DNA from 2 places in the Liquorilactobacillus satsumensis genome. Region 2 is predicted to be linked to the other one. Evidence: predicted binding sites of a transcription regulator. Region 2 holds the regulator's gene; the other holds the start of a gene.
The links. The regulator LexA, encoded in region 2, represses DNA repair genes until DNA is damaged. The targets are predictions, from matches to a motif close to CNAACANNTGTTNG.

Region 1 (10,309 bases), 2.2 Mb from region 2:
TGTACGGTTTCGTCAATATATCTTATGGGGACGGAGTATTTCCGATTTTGAAAGACAATCATTGATTCCTTGCTAACTTTCCTTGCGATGGTTTGGCTGGCATAGGCATCGAGTAAGTCGTGATCAAAATCCTGGAGATACTCTTTTTCTTTATCAAGCAATAAATAAGGCGGAATTTGAGTCGCCTGAGACTTCTCATGATTCAGCTGATCACACGTCAAATGGACGATCTCGGCTAAGTCTAGCGGCTCTTCAAACTCATGGTTGTAAACTTTGATTCGCTGAGTAGTTCTGGCCAGCGCCTCAACCTTTCCTTTGGTTTGTGGCCGAAACGGTCGACAAGCAATTGGCTTGAAACCAGCGTCCTTAGCGTATTCAACGAAGGTTTCATTAAATACCGGCTTACCAAAATTACTTTTATGATGATCGACGACAACCTTTTGGTTGTCAAACCAGATTTCTTTCGGCACACCCCGGTTGCCCAAAAGGCATTAGTTAAGCAATCAAAAAAGGTAATTTGGCTGCGACTGAAGGTAAATTGCATGTATTTCATTCGCGAGTACCCTAAAACATATAAGAAGATGTTGCCTTTGACAATCTCTCCATGCCGAGAAACCAACGTTAAATCTTCTTTCCAATCAACCTGGGCTGAAATCCCTGGCGAGGTTTCAATCCGGATAGTGGCTTTTTTCGTTGCGGCTTTTCTGATGGTTCGACAATAGTCTCTGAGAATACTTTGCTTTCCTTGATAGCCACGTTCTTTGATAAAGTAATAAATTGCCGTTGCCGAACAGCCTTCTAGAACCTTTTCTTCAATCGTTTTTCGATAATCGTCAAGTTTACTCGGCCGCCGTAAGGGTTGTGGCTGCTCATCTGGGGGCGTAAGCCCTAAATTGTAGTATCTTTTTACCGTTCGTGGATCAACACCGTATCGCCGACCAATTTCAGCGAAGTTGGGCTTTATTTTGTTCATAATATATTGCTGGACACACTGCTCAACATCTAAACGCATTTCAGTTCCTCCAAATTTGAGATGCGTTTATTTTACCGTAAAAAAATGTTGGAAAACCGACATTTTCTAATCGGTATTTTCCAACATTTTACAACCGTTGCTGACAGCCAAATGGGATTGAATTACAGGATGCCTATTTTGCTGATGGTACTAAAGAATATTATTACAGCAAGTCCGGAAAACAGATTCTAGATCAATATTATCAAGATTCTAATGGCAATTGGAGATATTTCTTCAAAGATGGCACGATGGCAAAGGGATTGACCCAAATTACAGCGGTCAACGGACAGACTGTGACCCAGTACTTTGATACTGACGGAATTCAGGTTAAAGGAAATGCTGCTAAAGACAGTGATGGAAAGTTAAGATATTTTGATGGAATAACTGGCAATATGGTCGTAAATTCATTTGGAGAATTACCGGATGGCTCGTGGTTGTATCTTGATGAAAACGGAGTAGCGGTTACTGGTAAGCAGAATATCAATGGGCAAACGATGTATTTCAACGCTGACGGTCGTCAAGTCAAGAATGACTTTGGAGAATTAGCCGATGGTTCATGGTTATACCTGAACAGCGACGGGGTAGCTGTTACAGGCGAACAAGTTATTAACGGAAAAACTTTGTATTTTAATGCAGACGGCAAACAAGTCAAGAACGACTTTAAGCAGTTAGCTGACGGTTCATGGTTATACTTGAATGGCGATGGTGTAGCCGTTACAGGCGAACAAGTTATTAACGGAAAAACTTTGTATTTCAACGCAGACGGCAAACAAGTCAAGAACGACTTTAAGCAGTTAGCCGACGGTTCATGGTTATATCTGAACAGCGACGGGGTAGCTGTTACAGGCGAACAAGTTATTAACGGAAAAACCTTGTACTTCAACGCAGACGGCAAACAAGTCAAGAACGACTTTAAGCAGTTAGCCGATGGTTCATGGTTATATCTGAACAGCGATGGTGTAGCTGTTACAGGCAAACAAGTTATTAACGGAAAAACCTTGTACTTCAACGCAGATGGCAAACAAGTCAAGAATGACTTTAAGCAGTTAGCCGACGGTTCATGGGTATATCTGAACAGCGACGGGGTAGCTGTTACAGGCGAACAAGTTATTAACGGAAAAACCTTGTACTTTAACGCAGATGGCAAACAAGTCAAGAATGACTTTAAGCAGTTAGCCGACGGTTCATGGGTATATCTGAACAGCGACGGGGTAGCTGTTACAGGCGAACAAGTTATTAACGGAAAAACTTTGTATTTCAACGCAGACGGTCGTCAAGTCAAAAATGACTTCAAGCAGTTAGCCGATGGTTCATGGTTATACTTGAACGGCGACGGGGTAGCTGTTACAGGCAAACAAGTTATTAACGGAAAAACCTTGTATTTCAACGCAGACGGCAAACAAGTCAAGAATGACTTTAAGCAGTTAGCCGACGGTTCATGGGTATATCTGAACAGCGACGGGGTAGCTGTTACAGGCGAACAAGTTATTAACGGAAAAACTTTGTATTTCAACGCAGACGGCAAACAAGTCAAGAATGACTTTAAGCAGTTAGCCGATGGTTCATGGGTATACCTGAATGGCGATGGTGTAGCTGTTACAGGCGAACAAGTTATTAATGGAAAAACCTTGTACTTTAACGCAGACGGTCGTCAAGTCAAAAATGACTTCAAGCAATTAGCCGACGGTTCATGGGTATACTTGAACGGCGACGGGGTAGCTGTTACAGGCAAACAAGTTATTAACGGAAAAACTTTGTACTTCAACGCAGACGGCAAACAAGTCAAGAATGACTTTAAAGAATTAGCAAATGGCTCATGGTTATACTTAGATGGAAATGGTGTGGCCGTTACAGGTAAACAGGTCATCAACGGACAGACAATGTACTTTAATGCAGATGGAACTCAAGTTAAAAATGATTTTGGTGAATTAGCTGATGGTTCATGGTTATACCTTGGTGCTGATGGAGTAGCCGTTACAGGCAAACAAACAATTAGAGGACAGAAACTCTACTTCAGGTCTAATGGAATCCAAGTTAAGGGTGGTTCAGTACTCGAAGAAGACGGACAGTGGCATACTTATGATTTGAATTCTGGAGAAGAATTAAGGTAAGCACGGGCAACATACTAACTAATAGACTATAAAGTAAACTAAAGAGAGTGTGACATAAGTCGGGGAAATTCGAGTGCTAACTCGAAATTACGAACATAGCAAGTACTTTGCGATGAGTAATTCGAAGTTAGACGGAGAACTTTGACTTATGGAACACGTTTATCCAGAATAAAAGAGGAGCTGCGACAAAATTTAACTTTTGTCATAGCTCCCTTTTGTTATGCTTTACGATGTTAAATGCCTCTTGCGGCATATCTTTTGACTGCCGACACGTAGTTTTCCAAGCTAGACATTATTTTAAACAGCAGATCAGGTTTAAGTTTACATTACTCAAAAACCGTAAACATTTCTACTTGGTGCAGCATTTCATTTGGATTGATTCCCGGCTCAGCAACTGGAATTTTAACTGCTAGTTTTTGGTAATAGTCATGCCAGAAGGGGAGTACTGTATGATTTGGTCCAAAAGTCATTGGGATTAGGCTAAAGATACCAGTCGGAAAGATAGTATAGATAAAATCTGCACAGTAAAAGCCTGGAGCAGTTGGCGCAAAACTGAAGTTGTAAGGAGAACCTAGTAAAGAATAAGCTGCACGAAGCACCGTAGAAGGATCAAAATGATAACGTGGAGAAAGACGATAAAAGTCGCAGTGCTCTGCTACACGTTTTTTAAAACCGGATAAGGTTTCACGAATACAACCGCCTTTTGAAGTAGCATGCAGCACAAATTTTTCCCCATGGTCCGTGACCTCTATCAAGCCGACATGCGAATAACTTGGTAAGTTGTTTTTTCCCTTATTAAGTTGCGTACTTGCTCCGATTGTTTTGGCAAGTTCATCTGCAGTGGCAGTTACAAAAACTAGATCACCTGTTTTTAACATTAGTTACCTTCTTTCTCAATAAGCGGCAGTAGTGTGTGTAATTTTTATTTCATTATACAAGACAAAATACCGGTTAAAAATTATTTTGGTTATTATTGAGTAAAGAAAAGATTATCATTGATTAAAATTCACACTAAATACTACATTATGGAAAGAAAAGTAACAAAGCTTTACCAAGAAACGAAACCTGTCCGAAAACTAAAGCAGTCATAAGCGCAATTGCTTAACTTTTATTTAATGTAATAACTTCCGGTTTTTGCCAATAAAAGCCCTGTTGGATAAGAAAATCATTGTCTACTAATGCTGCCACGTCTTCAATGTTGTCAATTCCTTCAATTACAAGTTCAAGATGATAGCAGTCGGCTAGTTGATGCCAAGATTTTAAAAAGGACAGCAAAACTGAACTGTCAAGTTCCTTAAAGGCCAGAAGTGAAAGCTTAATACGATCAATATTATGTAGATTGTCTGTAACCAGCTTCAAGGTATTTTGACCACTGTCAATATCATCAATGACCGTGGTAAACCCCATTTTTTTAAGACGGTGGAGATAAAGTGTCGGCAAGTCATTTTGCATCTTAGTACTTTTGGATTCTAATGGAATTGCTTCAGTAATTTCAACAGCAAGGTTTTGATGGAAAGGGGCCATTCTTTTAAAGAAGCGCCACGTAGAGAAAAAACTGAGCTGCTGCGGATCAATATTAATATCGAAGCGATAAGAGTTAAAGTCATTGAGAATATCAATTATTTTTTGCTCGAACCAGTGAAGAAACTTTGCATTAGTGTCTTCATGGGCGGTCAGCAACTTGAATTCTTTATATGGAAACCGTTCACTGACCTTTGAACGGATCAATATTTCGTAGTCGACCACGTCATCTAGAATTAGGGTATGGTGAACCCTGACGACTGGTTGACAGACTAAATAGAAGTCTTTTAATACCTTATTTACGTTTATCATTTTATAGCTGTCCAATGTCATCATTCCCTTTAACTTAGGATATCGGCATTTTTATCGTGAATTTAAGTCTGCTTTTTTAAAATGCGATCCCTTTACTATAATAATACGAAAAGCGAGAATAATGTTGAATATAAATAAAATAAATGATGTAATTTTTTTGTAATGGACAACTTTTTTGTTAGCGTTGGCCAGTAGTAGGAATGTCTAGGAAGTTGCACTAGGAACGGACGGCTAGTTAAATGTGATTCTTTTGAAATTACTAGGCCAACGTGCAGTCCCAAATTTTTTAAAGGTAATTGTCAAGGCTGTTAAAGAATGAATGTACTTAATTAGTTCTTCCAAATATTCTAGGTGGTAGGTCGTAATCCGTCGTAGTGGAATTGAACGAGTAAGCTGCTGCGGACGCAAAACATTGAAAAAAAAGTTGTATGAATGTCCATAAGTATTATTGACCACGAGAATAGTGTAGCGCGCCTGAACATAAGGTTTAAAGTACTTTTGCAAACGTTCGACGATTAAAGCCGCTTCTTTTTGTGGACTATTCAAATGTGTTACCACCGTTATGCCCCCCAACTAAATTATTGCGTTGAATAAATGTTCCTCCTTTAAGCAAGCTATTTGCATACATCAGTGTCCCAACTCCGTAACGGTCACGAACTTGATCGATTAAACGGTTAAAGGTAATTTTTTTAGCTTGTGCTTGATAATCTTCAAAAAAATTCAGCTGATTACCGCTGCCATAACTCAGTTTGCTAAAGGCGACGCTAACATGTCTAACAGGCTCACCTTGCCAAAAGCTGCGAAAGAGGTAAAGCAGTTGAGTATTCAATACCTGAGTCTCATCAGTAGGTGGGATACTTAATTCATGAGCAAACCCACTATGATCTTGGGTTGCTGCACTGAGTGCAAAACCAATTCCAAGACGGATACAGCCGGTCTGCCTGTTCCGGTGCCGCAGTCGGGCAGCAACTTGCTGACCAATTTCTTTAATGACTATCTCAATTTCTGCTTGCTTACAGTAATCACGCGGCAGTACCTGCGAGTTGCCTAAGCTTTGATTGTGCGGTATTTTCTTTTTACGAAGACAGGTGCGATCGATCCCCCATGCTAAAGCGAAAAGTTGAGTACCAATAATGCCCAGTTCTTTTTTTAAAACAAAAGGATTAAAATGTGCGAGCTCTCCGATGCTGTGGATTCCGAGCCGTTCAAGATGCTGGGCAGTTCGTTTGCCAATACTCCAGACATGTGCAAGTTCTGTACAAGGCCACAATTTTTCTGCAAAGTTAGGATAGTTTAGCTCGCCAATTAATTGCGGAGCATGTTTAGCAAACAAGTCGAGAGCTAACTTAGCTTGAACAGGATTTTCCCCAATGCCCACACTAGTGTAGATACCGGTTTGCTGTCTAACTGTGTCTTGAATTTTTTGAGCAACTTTGAGCGGTGAAGTGCCAAATAATTTCCATGAATGGGTAACATCCAAAATTGCTTCGTCAATTGAATATTGATAAACATCTTCTTCCGAGGCAAAATGAGTAAAGATGTTTTTGATAGCCAGGCTTTTGCGAATGTAGAGATTCATTCGTGGTGGAACAACCGTTAACCGCGAATCGTCAGGTAGATCACGGCGCCGATCAACATTACTGATTCCAAAAATCTGCTTAGCTTGTGGAGAAGCAGCCAGCACCAGCCCACCATTTGTATTTTCCTGTTCTGACATGACAACTAGCACCGCTTCTAATGGATTCTCCCCGCGCTCCACACTTTCAACACTTGCATAAAATGATTTGCTGTCAATCATGAAGAAAATGCCATGGGGTTCATTGGTATAGTCCATAGGTTGTTCCTCACTTTCTAATATCTCAATTATACAAACATACGTTCGCTTTTTCAAGGGGAAGTGTCCACAAAAGTGACGCTATTGATGTAAGAGCTTTTGAAAGTGAATTAAGTGTTCGTAACCGTTATAATGAAGGAGAATGAAGTCTTGGACAGTTAGGAACGTTTATGAAAGGAATGTGATTATGCATGTTTGCAATTCAGATTAGAGATTATGGAGCGGTCGATGTCTTTGAAGAAGTTGAGACTCCACGTCCAAAGATTAAGCCTAAGCAGGTCTTAGTTAAACAGCATGCTGTTGCCATTGATCCGTATGATGTCAAGTTTCGTCAGGGTTTAATGGGGAAAGATCAGCAACCGCCAATAGTTACCGGTTCCTCAGTTGCTGGGGAAGTTGTTGCAGTTGGCGATAAGGTTCAAGCATTTAAGGTTGGCGACAGAGTGGCTGCGAGTCCACATCTGCGTTCGTATGCAGAGTACGTTGCAGTTGGTCAATCTCAATTAGCGCAGATTCCGGCGACTGTTAGCTATGAACTAGCTGCTGCAGCTGCCTTAGGTGTTCAGACTGCTTATCAATTAACTGAAAAGGCTTTGGAATTGCAACCGGGTCAAAGCGTGTTGGTCCATGGAGGGGCAGGAAGTATTGGTTTTGCCGTTTTACAATTCGCTAAGCATCATGGAATTCATGATCTGTATACAACTGCGAGTGGGCAAGGCGTTGGCTTTTTACGTAATTTTGATACACGTCTTCGAGTTATTGATTATCGTAAAGAAGATTTCACCAAAAAAGTTCCATTATTTGACAGAATTGTTGATCCAATCGGCGGCAGTGTTCTACAAAAATCTTTGACAGTCCTTAAATCAACAGGTAAGTTGATTTCTACTGTGGCGGATGCGGATGATCCACGTGTGGAACACTTCTTCATGAAATCAAACGGGGAAGATCTTGCAGCTGTCCTACACCAATTAGCAACGGACGAACTCTACCTTGAAATTGCGGCAGTTGCACCTTTTAATGTTGAAAACTTGCGGCGTTTCCAGCAGGCACAACATGTCGTTGGAAAATTAGTGTTGACGTTTGCAAGCAATTAATTGAAATGTTAAAAATTAATCAAGCTTAATGAGCTAAACTTAAGGGAGGAATGCCGGCAGATGAGCACTTTTACACTGCTAGTGCATGCTCCTTTTAATTTTGCCAGTCGGGTTTTCTCAAAAAAACATGCTCTTCGTAATTCATAAGGTAGTACTCAGATTTTACCGATTTATAGCATACTCCGATGCGGCTGCAATTTATTCCTACAGTAAAGGGACCGAAAATTTTTCCAAGTTGGTTTGCTTAGCTATTTATGGTAAATTTTATTGTTAGAGGGTTAAAAGCAGATAGGTTTAGTACATACCCCTGTACCCCTGATGGAGGAGTGGATAAAGATGAAACAGAGTTATCGTATCAACGATGTCCTGACACTGCGAGTACCGGCAACAAGTGATGCACATCAGCTTTACTCGTTGATTGCTCATGATCAAAAAGAACTGCAGCGCTGGTTGCCATGGGCTAAAACAACTTTATCACCTGCAGATGAAGAAGCTTTTATTCTATATTCTTTAGGTCAGATTCAAGAGGGCAAGTTATGGTCCGCAACCCTGTGTGTCGCTGATACTCCGGCGGGGACAATTGATATCCATGAAATCAGTATGCAAAATGCGCGCGGGCAAGTTGGATACTGGTTGGGTCAAAAATACCAGGGAAAAGGATTTATGACGCAAGCGCTCACTAAAGTTATTGAAGTGGCTTTTTCTGAGTTAGAACTGCATCGTCTTGAATTGATTACCGATAGCAGAAACAAAAAAAGTCAAAAAGTGGCTACGCGTGCAGGATTTAAACGCGAATGTTGTTTACACGATTATTTACGTGAAGAAGCGGATTTTCATGATGCTTTTCTTTATGTACTTTTTTCGAAATAAATCTCTTTTGATAAGCAAGTTAAGAAAGCAGGCAGATTTAAGATGAAAGTGTTAGGAATTCTTGGTGCACAGCGAAAAGACGGTGTGACTGCGAAAATGTTGGCGGCGGTTTTCCAAGGAATTGCAACTGACAACACAACTGAGGTGATTTACTTGGAAGATTTTGCGCTTAAAGCAGATGTTCCGGGAACTGCCAATCCCGAACTGGATTTGATTGAAAGCAAAATGCGTGAAAGTGATGTTTGGGTACTAGCTGCTCCAACTTATTGGGGAAGCTTAAGCGGTAGGCTGAAGAATCTTTTTGATTGTCTGCGGCAACGTCTCGTCAGATTTGATCACACAGGCACAATGCATCCCGCAAGTTTTAAGAATAAACACTATATTAGCTTGACCAATTGTTATACCAGCAGCTTTGAAAATATGATTTGCGGTGTTACAGATGCATCTTTACGGCTCTGTGACAAAGTAATGAGTGCTGCAGGTGTGATTAAAATAGGCGAAGCAGTGGTAACAGGAACTTGGGGAATGGAAACATTAACGCCTAAGAAAAAGAAAGAATGTTTGGATTTAGGGCATAAGATAAATCGGATTCGAAGAAGGGATGACCAAACGGTGAAACGATATTTTGAGTTATTTTTCATGGTTGCTGTAATGGCATTAATAACAATGTTGCTGCAAAAAGCCTGTGCTTCTTTTATTCCGTTAGATAATTTTTGGTTCAACTATCTTTCCTTTACTGTGATTTTTTTCATTTTACTAGCATCGATGCTTCATTTTGTAACATTTATGAAGCATAAGCGTCACTAAAAAGAAGTGTGCAAAAAGGCGTTAGGTTTTGAGACTTAGAGTGAATCACGGTGATAACTGAACTTGTTACCACCGTGATTCACTCTAAATACGGAAACCTGCCTTTTGGAGCACGTTAAGAAAGAAGTGCCGACACACAGCGTTCAACCACCGTAGACTAAGTCCTGCATTACAAAGTAACCTGGTTTTGGTTACGCGTAATGCAGGCTTAGGCATAGGAGGTTGCTGGGAGGAGCACGTTAAGAAAGAAGTGCCGACAAGCACCGTTAGACTTTGAGCACTAACATCAAATTGCAAAATAGACGGGCTTTGTCTATGCGTAATTTGCGGTTAGGCGCAAAAGGCTGGTGCTGGGAGCACGTTAAAGAAGAAGTGCCGACACACAGCGTTCAACCACCGTAGACTAAGTCCTGCATTACAAAGTAACCTGGTTTTGGTTACGCGTAATGCAGGCTTAGGCATAGGAGGTTGCTGGGAGGAGCACGTTAAAGAAGAAGTGCCGACACACAGTACCTAATTAATCAATTTCTTTTTCCAATTATGCCAAAACGTGGAGGTTAAAAGCAGGCACAGCAGCAACAAAGATAGCAGTGAAATCAGCAAACTGCCTCTTAATCCAGGAACACGATAGTGGAGAACAATGTGGTGATTACCTTGAGGAACTTCGAGCCCAGTAAGTGTTTTAAGGGCTTTTTTTGTTCCAACAGGATGACCATCAACTGTTGCTGACCAGCCCTGATCGTATGGT
Region 2 (10,309 bases):
CATTGTACCTTAATAAAGCTTAAAGTTCAAGCCAGATTTTATAAATATTATTGGTTTACCAAGGTAGCCGTAGTTCCTTTTGTAACAGCTTCCTGAGCACTCTTTAAAGCAATCGTTACCATATTTTCAACAGCTGTTTCAGTATAAAAAGCCACATGTGGCGTAATTAGTACATTGTCAAGTTCCAACAATTCCTTAAAGACAGTATCCTTGAGGGGTTGATCTTTTAAGTCATGGTTAAAGATGGGACTTTCATTTTCGTAAGTATCAAGTGCCGCACCAGCAATTTTGCCATTCTTAATGCCAGCAATCAAAGCTTCAGTATCAACTAAAGCACCCCGAGCAGTATTAATGAGATAGACCCCATCTTTCATTTGTGCAATCGCCTCTGCGCCAATAAGATGATGGTCAGCTGCAGTTGCGGGCATATGCAGTGTAATCACATCAGCCTGTGCAAACAGTTCCGCATAAGAATCAACATAGATTCCTTCTTTTTTCAACTCAGGATTTGGATAAAGATCGTACGCAATTACCTTTGCACCAAATCCGCGATAGATATTGATGGCAGCGCGTCCGATTCTCCCAGTTCCAAGCACACCGACTGTCAAAGAACGCAGCTCTTTGCCAACAAATGGAGCCCAACGAAAATCATGTGCGGCAACCCGACGTCTGAAAAGTGTCGTATTACGCAATAGTTGCAATAATTGTGTAACCGAAAATTCTGCAATTGCATTTGGCGAATAGGCGGGAACATTTGTAACTAGAATGCCATTTTCTGTGGCAGCTTTCAAATCGATATTATCTACTCCGACATTTCGGATTGAAAGAACCTTGACGCCTACTTCTTTAAACTTCTCGAACATTTTTTCGGGATATGTTCCAGTTTGCAGTGTCAAAACCGCATCATATCCTGCTAAACCGTCAAGTTTTTCAGTAGTCAAAGGGGCCGCGACACACTCAACCTGTACGTCGTTTTGTTTTTCCCACGCTTTAAAATACTTTTCCTCATCACTACGAACATTAAAAGCAATAAATTTCATTACGAACCTCCAAAAAATGATCTCTATTGATACGGCAGTGCAAAGTAGGTGCAAAAACACACTATCTTTACGCATTCATTATTTTACCATGAAAACAAGACTTCTATATAATATTTACCTCTTGCAAAAGACAAATCAACTGACGTGCACTCCATGCGCAGCCAAATAGCTGAGTTTTTTTAACCGTGTCTGATGTTTGAAAGCATATTCAGCCTTAAGTGCTGTCGACTTATCAGCAAAAGGCTCAGCATAGAGCAGTTTAACTGGTCTACGCGTTCTTAACCGCGTATATTTTGCACCTTTTCCGGCATTATGCACCGCAATTCGATGCTGCACATCATTAGTAAACCCACCATAGAGTGTCCCATCCGCGCACAATAAAACATAAAAAAAATATTCTTGGATTGTTTTATTTTCCATAAATAATCTTCCTTAATAACGGCGTATATTGATTATTATCATCATACACAACGAGCGGCGGTAAAAAACGCATTCCTCGCGGGCGACCGTCTTTAATTGCTTCTACTAAGATCATATTTGCTTCTCGACCCTGTTTCGGGTAGACCAGTTGAACCCGTTTAGGAGAGAGCCGCTGGGCCTGCAGTAAACTAAAAAGTTCGCCCGCACGTTCTGGACGATGCACGAAAAACGCCTTGCCATTCATTTTAAGCAACCCACTTGTTACTTCGATAATTTTTTGCAAATCAACAGTAATCTCATGCCGTGCAATTGCTAGATACGGATTCTCATTTTTCTTACTGGTAGGTAGATCAGAGAAATACGGCGGATTACAGGTTACTGTATCGTAAGCATCCTTTTTCAAATATTTAAAGGAATCTGCTAAGTCAATGTTGAGCGCTGTAATTTGCTGTTCCAAAGAATTCAGCTTAATGCTGCGCTGTGCCATCTCACAAAGTCGGGCTTGAATTTCAACCGCTGTAATTTTACCAGTCGTTTTTGTACTTAAAAATAGGGCGACCGCTCCATTACCCGCACATAAATCGACAATTCTTCCAGCAGCATTCTTAGGCGGTGCCGCAAAATTCGCGAGCAACACCGCATCCAGGGAAAAAGAAAAAACGTCGGCACTTTGAATGATTTTAATGTTGTTTGCATATAACATATCAATTCTTTCATTATTAATTAAACACATTTTTACCCGCCTTAATTAAACTTGCAACTTCCCTCAAAATTAGGCATACTATTCACGGTAACACTATTTTTAAGAAAGGAATGTCGCTGAGATGTTCTATTCATTTATTCGTATTGTAGCACGTGTTGTTTTAGTCTTGCTAAATGGAAATGCTCATTACAAACACCGTGAAAGGCTGCCTGCAGGAAACTACATCCTGGTTGGCCCTCATAGAGCCTGGTTTGACATGCTTTATTTTGCACTCGGAGCATCACCCAAAAAATTCTCTTTTATGGCAAAAGAGGAACTATTTAAGAATCCCATCTTACGTTACATACTTGTCCATGCAAATGCTTTTCCTGTAAACCGTCAGAATCCAGGACCCTCTGCAATCAAGACTCCCGTAAAGTGGTTGAAAAAACGGGATCTTTCTTTGATTATGTTTCCTTCTGGTACTCGGCATTCTCAACAACTTAAAGGGGGCGCTTTGCTAATTTCAAAACTAGCAGGTGTCCCACTTGTTCCGGCAGTGTACCAAGGACCAGCTGATACCAAGGGCCTTTTGCGGCGCAAGCGAATCACTGTTAATTTTGGCGAACCAATTTACCTTGACCGTAAGCAGCGGCTAACAGATGCACAGCAGCAGCTAATTCTTGCCCAGATGAGCGCACGCTTTAAGCAGCTTGATAATGAGCTTGATCCAAACTATAAGTATGTTGACCCAATGAAAGCTAAGAAAAAAAATAGCAATTAAGTAACAACTGACTTTGCCCCAAATAAAAAGAAGCCCTTAAACAGGGCTTCTTTTTATTTTTTCTTACCTTGTGCCTTCATTGCGGTCATCATTTGATGCAGTTTCTTTTCAGATGGCTTCTGCCCCATTTGAAGCATCATCACTTTGAGCATGCTTTCATTGATCGGCGGGTTCTTTTTCAAGTAATTTTCCATATACTTCCGTGCCGCAAAGAAACCACCTACAAAGCCTAAAATGAGGGCAAGGATCACAATTAGCACCCAAATCGTGGTTGACATTGTATACTGCTCCTTTCACATCGTTTCAATCTTTAATTCTACACAATTACTCCCCAAAAATAAAGAGCCAACTGCGGTCAATTATACTTAATCATCCCGCAAGTTACGCTCCCGTTGAATCTTACGGACCTTCTCAGGGGTAACTTCTTTTCCATTCTTATCAAAAACACGCAGCATTTCAACATTGCTTTTAAAGGTTTTACGGAAAAGTGCAAGATAGGTTTCGCGCAAACTCTTTTGTTCATCCAGTTCTGCTTGTGTTAACCCCACCGTCTTCTTCTTTTTTGCAAGTTCGTTTATTCTTTTAATGAGCTTTTCTGGGATCTGTCCAGCCATCCCAACACCCCCAAACTTTCTGCATTTTATCAAACACGTCATATCATACATGAAAAAAGGAATTGTTTCAAATAATAAATACGAACGTTTGTTTGTAATCATCGCCAACATATGCTAGTATAACAGTAATAACTAACGATTGAGGTGTCAGATAATGACAAAAGCTTCTGAAAAAAGGCAAATGGCCGTTCTGCGGTTCATCTATGAACGCGTCAACGATAAGGGGTACCCTCCAACCGTGCGTGAAATCTGTCAGGCAGTTGATCTGTCTTCAACCTCGACAGTTCACGGACACTTGGCAAGACTCGAAAAAAAGGGATATCTCCAAAAAGACCCTACCAAACCCCGTGCCATTGAAGTCACTGCGGTTGGCTTGGAAGCTCTTGGAATTCAAGAACATGCAGATGCAATTCCAGTTCTCGGAACCGTGACAGCCGGTTCTCCTATTTTGGCAGTGGAAGAAGCTTCTGAATACTTCCCGCTACCGCCAAATATGAATTCTGCAGCGGAGTTATTTATGCTGACAATTCGCGGCAAGAGTATGATTAACGCTGGGATTTTAAATGGTGACAAGGTTATCGTACGGAAACAACGTAATGCAGATAATGGAGATATTGTGATTGCCATGACTGAGGATAACGAGGCAACTTGCAAGCGATTCTTCAAAGAAAAGGATCACTACCGTTTACAACCGGAAAATGATACAATGCCACCCATAATTTTAAACACTGTCATGATCCTTGGTAAGGTTGTTGGTCTGTACCGGGACTTCCTCTAATCCTCAGACAACCCCAAAAGTTTATAGTTTGATTCCTAGAATTTAATTGGAACCAGACTTTTCTTTTAGTATTTTTTATCACAGCTCTTAAAAATCTGCATAATTAAACTAGTAAAAAATCGCAAGACACAATCATCAAAGGGGCTGTGACAAAAGTTAAATTTTGTCGCAGCCCCTCTTTTATTCCGGATAAACGTGTTTCATAAGTCAAAATTCTCCGTCTAACTTCGAATTATTCATAGCAAAATACTCGCTATCTTTGTAATTTCGAGTTAGCACAAACCTAATGACGGACTCTTTTGTTGGCTGCCATCCCCAATAATTCAGCAGCATGTTCCAATGTTAGATGTGTAATCGTTGTTCCCGAAAGCATGCGTGCTAACTCATTAACGCGTTCGTGCTGGTCAATTTTTCTGACAACTGTCTCTGTTCTGCCATTTTTCGTGTGCTTAGAAACTAAAAAATGGTGATCACTGACAGCCGCAACTTGCGGCAGATGTGTGATACATAACACTTGGGAAGTAGCTGCAATCTGACTAATCTTTTCGGCAATTGCCTGTGCTACACGGCCGCTTACTCCAGTGTCGACTTCATCAAAAATAATACTCGTGACGTTGCGATCCTGTGCAAAAATTGTCTTCAACGCCAGCATTATCCGTGAGAGTTCTCCTCCAGAGGCAATCTTATTCAATGGCCCACTTGCTTCACCTGGATTAGTCTGTACATAGAATTCTGCATGCTCAGCTCCATTGACCGTCAATTCCTGGTTATTTTCAAACCTGACTTGAAAAATAGCTTTATCCATATACAATGATTTCAATTGAGTATGGACTTTCTTTTCTAGCGCCTGGGCTGTTTTGCGTCTTTGCACAGAAAGCTCCTGTGCCTTTTTCTGCGCAGTTGTATACGCACGTTGCAGGCGTTCTTCCTGATTACCACTGTCTTCTTGTGCATTTTCCATCTTTTCAAGCTCTGCTTTAATCTGTTGGTAATATTGCAAGACTTGCTTAATAGAATCACCATATTTATGTTCAAGCTGGCTAATCAATTCAAGTCGTAAGTTAACCTCGTTTAACCGGCCTTCATCCCATTCCATGTCCTCCAATTCACGTGAGATATCATGGGCAGAATCCTGCAATGTATAAAAAGCATTTGAGAGATTAGTACTGATTGTCTGCAAACTTTCTGAATAAGTGGCAATCCCTTCTAATTCCTCAGTCACACTACCCAAACTGCCGAGTAAATCTGTTTCTTCACCGGAAAGCAGCTGATAGCCTTTTGAGAGTGCATCGCGAATACTTTGAAAATTTTCAAGCTTTTCTTTTTCGCTGCTGAGTTTTTCTTCTTCGCCATTTTCTAAATGAGCTTCCTCAATTTCCTTGACTTGGAATCTGAGCATATCCAATCTTTGTGCCCATTTTTTCTCATTCGAGCGTCTTTTTTCCAAATCCTGCTTTTGCTCTTGGTATTTAGCAAACGCCGCTTGGTAACTGCGTTTCAATTGTAAGTTGCGCACACTGTATTGATCTAATAATTTCAAATGATTTTCAACGTGCATCAGGGTTTGATGTTCATTTTGCCCATGAATATCAATTAAGCGACCCCCAATTTTACGTAAAACTGCAAGTGTCACCAAAGTGTTATTAACGCGGCAGACACTCCGCCCGCTGCGATACAACTCTCGCTGCAGGATTAGTTCGCCACCATCTGGTTGGATTCCGATCTGCTCCAAATAATCACTAAAAGACCTGTCTTCGGGCAATGCAAATAATCCTTGCAAAACAGATTTGCCTGCACCCTTGCGAATGAATTCTTGTGAACCTCTACCACCGGAAAGCAGCCCTAAAGCGTCAATTACAATTGATTTCCCAGCACCCGTTTCTCCAGTCAAAACGGTCATGTGAGGTTCAAACCTAATGTCAAGTTTCTCAATGATTGCAAAATCTCTGATTGTCAATTCTCGCAGCATTAGTTGATCATTCCCTCATCCCTAAAAATTAATTATCTATTCTAAGCTTTATTCAATCATTTCCAGCAGTCGCTGCAGGATCACCTTCGGGTCAGAACCAGTTTTGGCAATTACCAAAATTGTATCATCGTCACCTAAAGTTCCAAAAATATCTTCATATTTCATTTGTTCTATTAAGCTTGAAATGACAGGTCCATTACCTGGAGAGACTTTCAACAATAAAAATTCTCCCTGAACACGTCCCGTTAGATAGGCATCACGCAACGTCTTGCGCAGCTTTTTTTCCGTATTCAACTTTTTTTCAGCTGGAAAACTATACCGATATTCTCCCGTAGGTGACGGTAATTTAATCAGCTGCATCTCTTTTACATCCCGTGAAATCGTTGCTTGTGTTACCTCAATCCCGCGTTGCCGTAGCAGTGCAACAATTTCCTCTTGTCGTTCAACATTATTTTGCCGCAACAACTCTCTGATTGCCATTTGTCTTTCTTGCTTACGCATCACTTTCACCAAGTTTCCAAAAAATATTCATATTTTGTTTTAATAATAGCCTATTTTGAATAAATATTAAAGGATTCCCTTATAAAAGTCAATTTTTAAAGTTTTCATGTGCGGCTGTAACTATTTCTGAAAGCTTAACTTGTTCGGCTAATTTTCCAGGTGCCACAGCAGCTTTCAAATGGACCAGAAATTCAATATTCCCCTCACCACCGGTAATCGGAGAAAAGTCTAATCCACATACGTCAAAACCTGCCGCTAACGCAAATGAAAGAATTTCAGTCAACACCTGTTGATGCACTTTAGGATCGTGTACAATGCCGTGTTTACCGACATTTTCCCTACCAGCTTCAAATTGAGGCTTAATCAGTGCAATCACATCTCCGTTTGGTTCAATTATCTCATGCAAGGGCGGCAAGATAAGTTCCAAAGAGATGAAAGAAACATCAATCGTGGCAAACTCTGGACGACCATGTTTAAAATCGGCAAGTTTACTGTATCTAAAGTTAGTATTTTCCATTACTATGACACGCTCATCTTGCCTGATTTTCCAAGCTAGCTGATTCGTACCAACATCTAGCGCATAGCTCAAAGCAGCTCCGTTTTGTAACGCAACATCTGTGAAACCTCCTGTGGATGCTCCAATATCAAGCATGATTTTCCCTTTAGGACTGAGCTGAAAAGACTTGAGTGCTTTTGCCAGTTTGTATCCACCACGACTGACAAATGGCATTTTCTTGCCTTTAAAATGTAACTTTGTCGTGCTATCAATCTTGACACCCGGTTTATCCAAACGTTCTTCATTGACTCCTAAGATTTCACCCGCCATGACCGCTCTTTTGGCCTGCTCCCGCGTTTCAAAAAGTCCCTGTTTTACCAGCAAGACATCTACTCGTTCTTTCTTCATTAATTATCCTTTCTTGAAAAATAGCGTAGAAAATCATCCAATATTCCGGTTTCAATCCCGGTATGTTTCAATTCATTTAAAGCCGTCCGCGCATTCAAAAGAGCATTATCCAACTCCTGATATGCACCGTTCAAACCGAGCAGCCCAGGATAAGTATTCTTGTGTTCAACTTGATCCTTATGAACAGCTTTACCGAGTTCTGCTTGCGTGCTGACAACATCTAAAATATCATCATAAATTTGAAACGCCAGCCCAAAACAACTCCCGAAATTTAGCAACTCTGTCATCTGCGCAGCCGTTGCGCCGCTAATGATTCCCCCTGCTTGACAAGCATACTGTAACAAAGCTCCTGTTTTTAGCTGATGCAAAGCCTTAAGTTGGACTAACGTAAGCTCCTTTTTCTCACCTTCAATATCAGCAATTTGACCACTAACCATTCCTTGGGGACCGGCCGCGGTTGCAAAACGGCTTAGTAAAGCCACCTTAAGCTGAGCTGAAAGGTGGCAGCTTGCAAGCCATTCAAAAGCAGTCGTCAACAAACCATCGCCCGCCAAGACAGCCTCTGCTTGCCCGAAAACTTTATGGTTAGTCGGTCGCCCCCGCCTTAAATCATCATTATCCATCTCAGGAAGATCGTCGTGAATCAGTGAATATGTATGCAGCAGTTCCAAACTGCCGGCTGCAGCAAAAACTCCCTCATCAATTTGGCGGTTAAACATGTGACAGATTGCCAAAAGCAGCATTGGGCGAATTCTTTTTCCACCACTTTCGAGCGAATACAGCATGGCCTTTTTCAAGGTTGGTGCAGCATTCAACCCATTTAAGTAACTATTCAACTGTTCTTCTAATTGCGGCAAAATAATTTTCTGGAACTCTGCAAGCTTATTGCTCATTATGATCACTGTCCCGCTCAAATGGTTTTTCGTTGCCATTTTGGTCAATAACCTTAGCCAGAGTCTTCTCAGCACTTTCTAACTTCTGTTGCAATTCATTGCTCAGCTTGACACCTTTTTGGAATTGATCTAGTGCGCTTTCCAGCGGAACATCACCCTGCTCTAACTTTTGGACAATCTTTTCAAGCTCGTCTAAATTTTCTTCAAATGTCTTTTTTTCAGTCATTTCTTTCATCCTCCGTAATACTTAAAACGCGTGCGGTTACACTACCATCTTGCATCTGGAAAGCGATCTTTTCATCTGGTTTTAACTCAGCGGCCTGCTTAACAACGCGTCCAGCGACAGTTACGTAACCATAGCCCCGCGCTAAAATACGTAAAGGACTCAGCATTTCCAACTGTGCCACAGCTGTTCCAAGTTGTCGGTGCTTATTTTTAAAATATTCCATACGTAAACGATTCAGCTGCTGCTCCAAATACGCCACCTGCTTAAGCAGCAGATGCAACTTTTCGGTTTGTGATTGCTTTTGCAGTCTCATCAGAAGTTGTGTTTGCATCCGCTGCTTCTTATTGAGATTGGTCTGCAACGCTTGTTGCATTTGTTTTTTCAGATAATCAATTTTTTGTAAATATCCTTCATAAAGTCTGCCTGGCTGGCGGAAAACGTATGAATTGCGCAGCTTTTGCACCGCTTGTTTTTTGAGTTGGAGTTTGGACCGCAAATTTTGATAGAGCCGCAAACGCAACTGTTCAATTTTAATAATTTCCTCACTTAGAACCGGGACAGCTAATTCAGCTGCTGCTGTTGGTGTCGCAGCCCGAACATCGGCTACTAAATCAGCAATGGTCGTATCTGTTTCATGACCGACTGACGAAATCACAGGCAGCGGACATGCAAAAATAGCACGTGCAACACTTTCTTCGTTGAAAGGCCAAAGATCTTCGATGGACCCGCCACCTCGCCCAATAATCAGCGTGTCAAACGAACCATTTTGTTCAACCTGCTTGATGCGTGCAATAATATCAGGGGCAGCATCAGCACCTTGCACCACAGTTGGAAAAAGTACAATTTGAGCAATTGGATACCGCCTGCGCACAGTAGTCATAATATCCTTAATTACAGCTCCAGAAGGACTAGTAACCACTGCTATTCTACGCGGAAAACGACATAAAGGCTTTTTAGGGGCATTAAAAATGCCTTCTGCTGCCAGCTTCTTTTTCAGTTGCTCATAAGCCTGATATAACGCCCCTACACCATCCGGCTCCATTTTTTCAACATATATCTGATAGCTTCCACTCGCTTCATACAAAGAAATTCGCCCAACTATTAGAACTTTCATTCCTTCTTCTGGCTGAAACTTCACTTTAGCAAAGGCTGAACGAAACATAATCGCATTGATTTTTGCATGTTCATCTTTAAGGCTGAAATACTGATGGGCGTGTGGGCGCATGCGAAAGTTTGAAATCTCTCCAGTCAAATAAACCCTGCTCAAATAAGGATCAACATCAAACTTTCTTTTCAAGTACTTTGTTAGCGCACTAACTGTTAGATACGTTTTTTCTGCCACAATTAACACTCCGTTCCGCAAACTTAACGGTTTGTTCCATTAACATCGCAATTGTCATGGGGCCAACCCCTCCTGGGACTGGTGTGAGAAAACCAGCAACTTGATCCACAGAAGCCTGTGCAACATCGCCAACAAGTTTTCCAGCCGCATTGCGAT

Region 1: the regulator LexA is predicted to act here: its motif matches at 6,825-6,838, upstream of AB3Y88_RS01055 (Y-family DNA polymerase).

Annotation. Positions count from the first base shown of each region.
Region 1 covers NZ_OZ061606.1:215,605-225,913, reverse strand. The annotation lists partial or broken gene istA (IS21 family transposase) at 1-1,012, opposite strand, end outside; gene AB3Y88_RS01075 (hypothetical protein) at 1,129-3,123, shown strand; gene AB3Y88_RS01070 (YiiX/YebB-like N1pC/P60 family cysteine hydrolase) at 3,450-4,001, opposite strand; gene AB3Y88_RS01065 (EAL domain-containing protein) at 4,225-4,956, opposite strand; gene AB3Y88_RS01060 (hypothetical protein) at 5,188-5,514, opposite strand; gene AB3Y88_RS01055 (Y-family DNA polymerase) at 5,495-6,790, opposite strand; gene AB3Y88_RS01050 (NADP-dependent oxidoreductase) at 6,982-7,884, shown strand; gene AB3Y88_RS01045 (GNAT family N-acetyltransferase) at 8,221-8,754, shown strand; gene AB3Y88_RS01040 (NAD(P)H-dependent oxidoreductase) at 8,797-9,561, shown strand; gene AB3Y88_RS01035 (YfhO family protein) at 10,075-10,309, opposite strand, start outside.
Region 2 covers NZ_OZ061606.1:2,430,912-2,441,220, reverse strand. The annotation lists gene AB3Y88_RS11475 (D-2-hydroxyacid dehydrogenase) at 48-1,040, opposite strand; gene AB3Y88_RS11470 (GIY-YIG nuclease family protein) at 1,176-1,460, opposite strand; gene AB3Y88_RS11465 (tRNA1(Val) (adenine(37)-N6)-methyltransferase) at 1,450-2,193, opposite strand; gene AB3Y88_RS11460 (1-acyl-sn-glycerol-3-phosphate acyltransferase) at 2,285-2,926, shown strand; gene AB3Y88_RS11455 (YneF family protein) at 2,980-3,204, opposite strand; gene AB3Y88_RS11450 (DUF896 domain-containing protein) at 3,292-3,540, opposite strand; gene lexA (transcriptional repressor LexA) at 3,695-4,318, shown strand; gene recN (DNA repair protein RecN) at 4,602-6,287, opposite strand; gene AB3Y88_RS11435 (arginine repressor) at 6,336-6,788, opposite strand; gene AB3Y88_RS11430 (TlyA family RNA methyltransferase) at 6,877-7,692, opposite strand; gene AB3Y88_RS11425 (polyprenyl synthetase family protein) at 7,692-8,585, opposite strand; gene AB3Y88_RS11420 (exodeoxyribonuclease VII small subunit) at 8,575-8,811, opposite strand; gene xseA (exodeoxyribonuclease VII large subunit) at 8,804-10,153, opposite strand; gene folD (bifunctional methylenetetrahydrofolate dehydrogenase/methenyltetrahydrofolate cyclohydrolase FolD) at 10,125-10,309, opposite strand, start outside.